Regions from separate parts of the Buttiauxella sp. genome, predicted to be linked through region 1. Evidence: predicted binding sites of a transcription regulator. Region 1 holds the regulator's gene; each other region holds the start of a gene.
The links. The regulator sigma-54, encoded in region 1, starts transcription at its own class of promoters, with help from an activator protein. The targets are predictions, from matches to a motif close to GTTGGCACANNTTTCGCTNT.
Positions count from the first base shown of each region.

Region 2: a site for sigma-54 is predicted at 1,087-1,106, ahead of hydN (electron transport protein HydN). Genes of this name have one in related genera too.
Region 3: a site for sigma-54 is predicted at 688-707, ahead of glnA (glutamate--ammonia ligase). Genes of this name have one in related genera too.
Region 4: a site for sigma-54 is predicted at 1,091-1,110, ahead of WBL83_RS18770 (pyridoxal-phosphate-dependent aminotransferase family protein). Genes of this name have one in related genera too.

Region 1 is NZ_JBAVHX010000027.1:2,401-4,608, reverse strand. It holds gene lptB (LPS export ABC transporter ATP-binding protein) at 1-465, shown strand, start outside; gene rpoN (RNA polymerase factor sigma-54) at 570-2,003, shown strand; gene hpf (ribosome hibernation promoting factor) at 2,026-2,208, shown strand, end outside.
Region 2 is NZ_JBAVHX010000034.1:46,449-48,656, forward strand. It holds partial or broken gene WBL83_RS20130 (formate hydrogenlyase maturation HycH family protein) at 1-242, shown strand, start outside; gene hycI (hydrogenase maturation peptidase HycI) at 333-857, shown strand; gene hydN (electron transport protein HydN) at 1,139-1,684, shown strand; gene fdhF (formate dehydrogenase subunit alpha) at 1,720-2,208, shown strand, end outside.
Region 3 is NZ_JBAVHX010000025.1:99,748-101,955, forward strand. It holds gene typA (ribosome-dependent GTPase TypA) at 1-416, opposite strand, end outside; gene glnA (glutamate--ammonia ligase) at 794-2,203, shown strand.
Region 4 is NZ_JBAVHX010000032.1:49,639-51,846, forward strand. It holds gene WBL83_RS18770 (pyridoxal-phosphate-dependent aminotransferase family protein) at 1-1,041, opposite strand, end outside; gene WBL83_RS18775 (MurR/RpiR family transcriptional regulator) at 1,325-2,164, opposite strand.

The sequences.
Region 1 (2,208 bases):
TCAATTTTCCGCCGTTTAAGCGTGTTTGATAACTTGATGGCGGTGCTGCAAATTCGTGACGACCTCTCCGTTGAGCAGCGTGAAGATCGCGCTAATGAGCTGATGGAAGAGTTCCACATCGAACATTTGCGTAATAACCTCGGGCAGTCATTGTCTGGTGGTGAACGTCGTCGTGTCGAAATTGCCCGCGCATTGGCGGCAAATCCAAAATTTATTCTTTTGGATGAACCTTTTGCCGGTGTTGATCCAATCTCCGTCATCGACATTAAGCGAATCATTGAGCACCTGCGCGACAGCGGGCTCGGGGTGTTGATTACTGACCATAACGTACGCGAAACGTTGGCTGTTTGTGAACGTGCCTACATCGTTAGCCAGGGCCATTTAATCGCCCATGGCACGCCAGCTGAAATCCTGGAAGACGAGCATGTTAAGCGCGTGTATCTGGGCGAAGAGTTCAGACTCTGATAGGGTAGGAAATATATTTATCAATACTCGTCATCATTCGAGTGGCCAACGCCCTTGCCATTCGAATGATGACGAGTATTTACCTGAGGAAGTTCGCTCTGAATATGAAGCAAGGTTTGCAATTACGGCTTAGCCAACAACTTGCTATGACTCCCCAGTTACAGCAGGCTATTCGTCTGTTGCAACTGTCGACGTTAGAGCTACAGCAAGAACTTCAGCAAGCACTGGAAAGTAACCCACTGCTTGAGCAAACCGATCTGCATGAAGAAATTGAAACTCAGGAAGTGCGTGAGAATGAAGCGTTAGATACGCGTGAAGCACTTGAACAAAAAGAGATGCCCGACGAGTTGCCGCTGGATACCAGCTGGGATGAAATCTACACCGCAGGCACGCCATCAGGAACCGGTACAGATTACATCGATGATGAATTGCCGGTTTATCAGGGTGAAACGACACAAACGCTGCAAGATTACTTAATGTGGCAAGTCGATCTCACGCCGTTTTCAGATACCGATACCGCGATAGCGACCTCAATTGTCGATGCCGTCGACGAAATGGGTTACCTCACCGTCTCTTTGGAAGAAATTCTGGAAAGCATGGGCGATGACGAAATCACGATTGACGAAGTGGAAGCCGTCCTCAAGCGCGTTCAACGTTTCGATCCCGTCGGTGTCGCCGCACGCGATCTGCGTGACTGCCTGCTTATCCAGCTTTCACAATTCAGCCGCGACACACCCTGGCTTACCGAAGCGCGCTTAATTGTCAGCGAGCATCTGGATCTGCTCGCCAACCATGACTTCCGCAGCCTGATGCGCGTCACTCGTCTGAAAGAAGAAGTGTTGAAAGAGGCAATGTGCCTGATTCAATCCCTTGACCCTCGTCCAGGGCAGTCCATTCAGACCAGTGAGCCGGAATATGTCATCCCGGATGTGCTGGTGAAAAAGGTACAGGGTCGCTGGACGGTAGAACTGAATGCTGACAGCATTCCACGTTTGAAAATAAACCAGCAGTACGCTGCGATGGGCACCAATGCCCGCAATGACAGCGACTCGCAATTTATTCGTAGTAACTTGCAAGAAGCAAAGTGGCTGATTAAGAGTCTGGAAAGCCGGAACGACACGCTGCTGCGCGTAAGCCGCTGTATCGTCGAACAACAGCAGGGCTTTTTTGAACTTGGCGAAGAGCACATGAAACCGATGGTGCTTGCTGATATCGCCCAGGTGGTCGAAATGCATGAGTCGACCATTTCCCGTGTGACCACGCAGAAATATCTGCACAGCCCACGCGGTATTTTTGAATTAAAGTATTTCTTCTCAAGCCATGTCAACACCGAAGGTGGAGGTGAAGCCTCCTCGACGGCAATTCGTGCATTGGTGAAGAAATTAATTGCTGCGGAAAACCCAGCGAAACCACTGAGCGATAGCAAGTTAACGACTATGCTATCCGATCAAGGGATCATGGTGGCACGCCGCACCGTTGCGAAGTACCGAGAGTCTTTATCCATACCACCGTCAAATCAGCGTAAGCAATTGGTTTGACTTAACCGATAAGGAAGACACTATGCAGCTCAACATTACAGGACATAACGTCGAAATCACTGACGCGCTACGCGATTTTGTGAGTACGAAGTTTGCCAAACTGGAGCAGTACTTCGACAGAATTAACCAAGTCTATATTGTGTTAAAAGTTGAAAAAGTCACGCATATTGCTGATGCCACGCTACATATCAATGGTGGTGAAATT
Region 2 (2,208 bases), on a different contig from region 1:
TGGTTTGCTCGTATGAGCCTTACAAAGCGTGGATTGCCACGCTTGAAGAAGGCAGCGAAGCGCGGCGCAAAATGGAAGGTGTGCCGCGTTATGGCGAAATTGTTATCGACCAAAGCCATGTGGTTTTGTTAGCCAAAGCCTTTGATGCGGCAAAACCGACGCAAACCGAACAGCAGCAAATCTGGAGCCAGGAACTGCTCGATATGCTGCAAGCCATTCAACAAGAACCTGCCATTTATTTGATGGTCCGGAGGCGTTATGACCCCGACCAAAATAATTCGAGTTGCAGTAAGGCGGCAACTGAGCAAGTCCCTGGGAGCATAGATAACTATGTGACCGGGGCGAGCGAAGGCAGCCAACGCGACTGCGGCTCGAAGAATGACGGTCGTAATGTTTTACTTTGTGTCGGCAACACCATGATGGGCGACGACGGCGCTGGCCCGTTGTTGGCTGAAAAGTGCCTGGCCGCGCCACAAGGCGATTGGGTGGTTATCGACGGTGGCACCGCACCGGAAAACGATGCGGTGGCTATCCGTGAATTACGCCCGGCAAGATTGCTGTTGGTCGATGCGACAGATATGGGCCTGGCACCGGGTGAAATCCGCGTGATTGACCCGGATGACATCGCTGAAATGTTTATGATGACCACCCACAACATGCCACTCAACTATCTGATTGATCAGTTGAAAGAGGATGTTGGTGAGGTGATTTTCTTAGGGATTCAGCCTGATATCGTCGGCTTTTACTACCCGATGACCGATGCGATTAAAGCCGCGGTTGAGACGGTGTATCAGCGCCTGGCTTGTTGGGAAGGTAATGGCGGATTTGCTGATTTGGAAGCGCCGGAGTTCTCATAAGAGTTGTCGGATGACGCTACGCTTATCCGACCTACGGGTATTGTGGGTCGGATAATCATTGGTGACATCACTCGACCGGTTTTGTAGGTCGGATAAGCGTTAGCGTCATCCGACATTAAACCCAATCACGCCTCTGTCATTTGCCCAAATGACATCGACAAATGTGTCGATGTCACTGTCATCCCACCCCGGATCAAAGCTTAAACTGTTGAATCACGCTAGTTTCAAAGTTGGCACACTTTATGTATGTCTAAGCCAACTAATAAAAACAGGAGTCTCTGATGAACCGCTTCATCATTGCTGATTCGAGCAAATGTATTGGCTGTCGCACTTGCGAAGTGGCCTGTGTCGTGTCCCACCAGGAAGAGCAAGACTGCGCGGCTTTAACTCCGCAAACCTTCCTCCCCCGTATTCACGTCATCAAAGGCGTGAATGTTTCTACCGCAACGATGTGTCGCCAGTGCGAAGACGCACCTTGCGCCAACGTCTGTCCGAACGGTGCTATCAGCCGCGAACACGGCTTTGTCAATGTGATGCAAGAACGTTGCATCGGCTGCAAAACCTGTGTGGTTGCCTGCCCGTATGGCGCGATGGAAGTGGTCGTGCGCCCGGTTGTGCGTAACAGCGGTGCCGGTCTGAACGTGATGGCTGAAAAAGCTGAAGCGAACAAATGCGACCTTTGCCATACCCGCGCAACAGGCCCGGCCTGTATGGAAGCTTGCCCAACCAACGCGATTATTTGCGTTGATCGCAACAAGCTTGAACAAATGAGTGCTGAAAAACGCCGCCGTGCTGCGTTCGACGCGACTTCATCTCTGATTTTCTAAATCCATTTAAATCTCCGTTAACAGGTCTGTTACTGATGAAAAAAATTACCAGCGTCTGCCCTTACTGTGGCGCAGGCTGCAAATTGAAACTGGTTGTTGAGAAAAACAAAATTATCCGCGCTGAAGCGGCTGATGGCGTGACTAACCAAAATGAACTCTGCCTGAAAGGCTACTACGGCTGGGATTTTCTCAACGATACCAAACTGCTCACCCCGCGTTTAACGCAGCCGATGATTCGTTACGAAAAAGGCGGAAAACTCCAGCCAGTCAGCTGGGATGAAGCCATTAGCTATACCGCCAGACGCCTGAAAGCGATTAAAGAGCAATATGGCCCGCGCTCGATTATGACGACCGGTTCGTCACGCGGCACCGGTAACGAAACCAACTATGTGATGCAGAAATTTGCTCGCGGCGTGTTGCATACCAACAACGTCGACTGCTGTGCGCGTGTGTGCCACGGGCCGTCGGTTGCCGGTTTGCAGGTGACGCTGGGAAATGGCGCGATGAGTAACTCCATCGGCGAT
Region 3 (2,208 bases), on a different contig from region 1:
TCAGGACGCGCACCAGGACGGTCAACTTTGTTAATTACAACAATCGGCTTCAAACCATGGGCAAATGCCTTTTTGGTTACGAAGCGCGTCTGCGGCATTGGGCCATCCATTGCATCAACGACCAGCAGAACGGAGTCTACCATGGACATTACACGTTCAACTTCACCACCGAAGTCGGCGTGCCCAGGGGTATCAACGATGTTGATACGGTAGTCATTCCATTTGATAGCGGTGTTTTTAGCGAGGATGGTAATCCCACGCTCTTTCTCCAAATCGTTGGAGTCCATCACGCGTTCAGTAGCTTCAGCACGTTCGTTACTGAAAGTACCAGATTGCTGCAGCAGCTTATCAACCAGGGTAGTTTTACCATGGTCAACGTGCGCGATGATGGCGATATTACGCAGATTTTCGATCACAACTTTGCCTCAGGCATTTAGAAATAGCGCGTTATTGTACACGTATTAATCGAAGGACAGAACAGGATCACAAAGAACCTTTACAAACAATGTTGAAAGTAAGGGTTTGTGATCGCTTTCACGGAGCAAAAAAGGGAGCCATAACGAAAATTGCACCAATATGGTGCTCAAATCTCAGATTGAAGCACTACATTGGTGCAAACTATCCATCATGGTGCATCCCTTTTGCACTATAGTGCGCATGATAGCGCCTTTTTAGGGTAATTTAAAAGTTGGCACAGATTTCGCTTTAATCATTTCAGGGCGAATAGCCAAACGAAGAAAGTTTTGAACACCTCGTTACCACGACGACAATGACCAATCCGGGAGATTTAAGTATGTCCGCTGAACACGTATTGACGATGCTGAATGAACATGAAGTGAAGTTTGTCGATCTGCGCTTCACTGATACCAAAGGCAAAGAACAGCACGTCACTATCCCTGCTCACCAGGTGAACGCTGACTTCTTCGAAGAAGGCAAAATGTTTGATGGCTCCTCGATTGGTGGCTGGAAAGGTATCAACGAATCTGACATGGTTCTGATGCCAGACGCATCTACCGCTGTCATTGACCCGTTCTTCGCTGATTCAACTCTGATCATCCGTTGCGACATTCTTGAGCCGGGCACCATGCAAGGCTACGACCGCGACCCACGCTCCATTTCTAAGCGTGCAGAAGACTACCTGCGTTCAACCGGTCTTGCGGATACCGTTCTCTTCGGGCCAGAACCAGAGTTCTTCCTGTTCGATGACGTTCGTTTTGGTAGCTCAATTTCTGGTTCCCACGTTGCTATCGATGATATCGAAGCTGCATGGAACACTGGTACTAAATACGAAGGCGGCAACAAAGGTCACCGTCCTGCTGTTAAAGGCGGTTACTTCCCGGTTCCACCCGTTGACTCAGCTCAGGACCTGCGTTCTGCAATGTGTCTGACCATGGAGCAAATGGGCCTGGTTGTTGAAGCTCACCACCACGAAGTGGCAACTGCTGGTCAGAACGAAGTGGCTACCCGCTTCAACACCATGACCAAAAAAGCAGATGAAATTCAGATTTACAAATATGTCGTGCACAACGTTGCTCACGCATACGGCAAAACTGCGACCTTCATGCCAAAACCAATGTTTGGTGATAACGGTTCCGGTATGCACTGCCACATGTCTCTGTCTAAGAACGGTGTAAACCTGTTCGCTGGCGACAAATATGCTGGCCTGTCTGAGCAAGCGCTGTACTACATCGGCGGTGTTATCAAGCACGCTAAAGCAATCAACGCCCTGGCTAACCCAACCACCAACTCCTACAAGCGTTTGGTCCCGGGTTACGAAGCTCCAGTTATGTTGGCTTACTCAGCGGCTAACCGTTCTGCTTCTATCCGTATCCCAGTGGTTGCGTCTCCGAAAGCACGTCGTATCGAAGTGCGCTTCCCAGACCCAGCGGCTAACCCGTACCTGTGCTTCGCAGCGCTGCTGATGGCTGGTCTTGATGGTATCAAGAACAAAATCCATCCGGGCGAAGCGATGGACAAAAACCTGTATGACCTGCCTCCAGAAGAAGCAAAAGAGATCCCACAAGTTGCTGGCTCTCTGGAAGAAGCACTGAACTGCCTGAACGAAGACCGTGAGTTCCTGACTGCGGGTGGCGTGTTCACTGATGACGCAATTGATGCATACATCGCGCTGCGTCTTGAAGAAAACGACCGTGTGCGTATGACTCCACACCCAGTCGAGTTCGAACTGTACTACAGCGTTTAAGATCT
Region 4 (2,208 bases), on a different contig from region 1:
GAAATCATTCAGCAGCATTTTGCGCACCTCTTCACCGTGAACCTCAGACGGGATCACGACGCCCAGCACGTTATTCATTTTGTGTTGCAGATCGCCGAAGGTTTCCAGCCCCATTCCCTGGATCCCCGCCACCAACGCACGTCCGTGCAGTTCGTGACGCGCGATCCCCACATCCAGCCCTTCTTCGAGAATAATGCGCGCGCATTCACGAGCGGCGAATAACATGCTGGTCGCTTCGGTGTGATGATTAAGACGCTCCGGTCCCCAGTAATCCATTACCATGCCGAGATCGAAATAATTCGAATAGATCATCTCGTCATCACCATCCTGGTGCGCAACTGTGCGGATCCCTTCCTCCACACATTTACGGCGGCGAATCACCTCTTCCATCTTATCGCTCAGGGTAATTGGTGAACTGCCTGATGGACCACCGAGACATTTTTGCAAACCCGCAGAAACCGCATCCAGGCCCCAGCGGTCGGTTTCCAGCGCGTTGCCACCAAACGAAGCGGTTGCATCGGTATAAAACAGCACACCGTGACGGTGACAGATGTCGCCGAGTTCAGCCAGTGGCTGGAGCATGGTGGTGGATGTGTCGCCCTGAACGGTTAGCAGCAAACGAGGTTTAACGGTTTTGATGGCATCTTCGATTTGGTCAGGGGTAAACACTTCGCCCCAGGGAACTTCAATGGTGTGAACTTCTGCCCGGCAACGGCGTGCAATTTCACACAACAGATGACCAAAACGGCCAAACACCGGCACCAGCACTTTATCGCCAGGGCGAATGGCCGATAACAAAATCGCTTCAATACCTGAACGAGAAGTGCCATCCACCAGCATCGTCCAGCGGTTTTGGGTGCGGAAAACCTCGCGATACAACACCATCACTTCATTCATATATCCGGTCATTACCGGGTCATACTGCCCAATCAACTGACTCGCCATGGCACGCAGTACGCGTGGATCAGCGTTAATTGGCCCCGGCCCCATCAACAGACGATGAGGCGGATTAATTTGTGAGAAGTGCTGAATATCGAACATGGCCTTTCCTTTTATTTGTCATGAAACAAAAGATTCTTAATAAAAATATTCTGCAACTAATGTGCCACCAATTTTTGCGAAAGACAAAGAAGAAAAAGTCTTCAAAGCAGACTGCTGACAAAGATTAATGAATGGGTTATGTAGGTCGGATAAGCGCTAGGGTCATCCGACATAATTGGCGAAAATGGTGGATGACGCTGCGCTTATCCGACCTACAAACTGACTCTTCATCTCTGAACCAGAATGGTTCCCACGACATGTGCAAACGCACTATCACAGTGCACTAACGTTGCTCCAGCTCATCAAGCTCGGAATACAATTCCGCAATGTGATGAATGCGTTGGCGACCAGTGGTTAATGCTTCATGCAGGACCGCATTGGAAAGCAAATTCACCAGACTCATCGCGCTGCTATAACTGTCAAACGCAGAGACGCTATCGAGCGGAGCCGTAAAGTGCCAGCGGCACCAGGGTGTGAGGCCAGAACCTTGCGCTTCGCTCATTACCAGAAGCGGCACCTCGCGTTTATGCAGATTGGCCAGTAAGGGTTTGATAATGCGTGGACGCCTGCGAAACGCGATCGCGATAACACAATCGTGTTGGTTAATATCCACCACATCTTCAGCCAGCGTCTGCCCGGGTTGAGGTAGCAAATACACATCACTACGAATTTGCAGCAACTGTTGGCGCAAGTGCATGGCGACGGGCCAGGAATTTCTTAACCCAATGATAAAAATACGTTTTGCGGTTGTGAGCGTAGTGACCACATCGGAAAACTGTTGGGTTTCAAGCTGGCTAATCCATTGCGTCAGGTTGGCCATTTCCTGTTTGTAATGCCGCGCCAGCAATGTGTTACCTTGCACCGCATCGCGATTTTCCGTGAGCGGCATTCCGCTCTGGCGCAAGGTGCGCAACTCTTCACGCATATCTTTGTAACGCTCATAGCCAAGGCGTTTGAATAAACGGCTGACAGTGGCTTTCGATACGCCAGAAAGACGGGCAAGTTCTGCACTGTTATAGCTGATGAGGTCATCAAAATGATCCACAATAAATGCAGCAACCCTTTGTTCTTGTGGTGAAAGCTGTTCGTACGTCGCTCTCAATCGCTCATCTAATTGTTTCATTACGGCCTCTGTAACTTTTGTTTCATTGGAGCCTGGCACAGTGA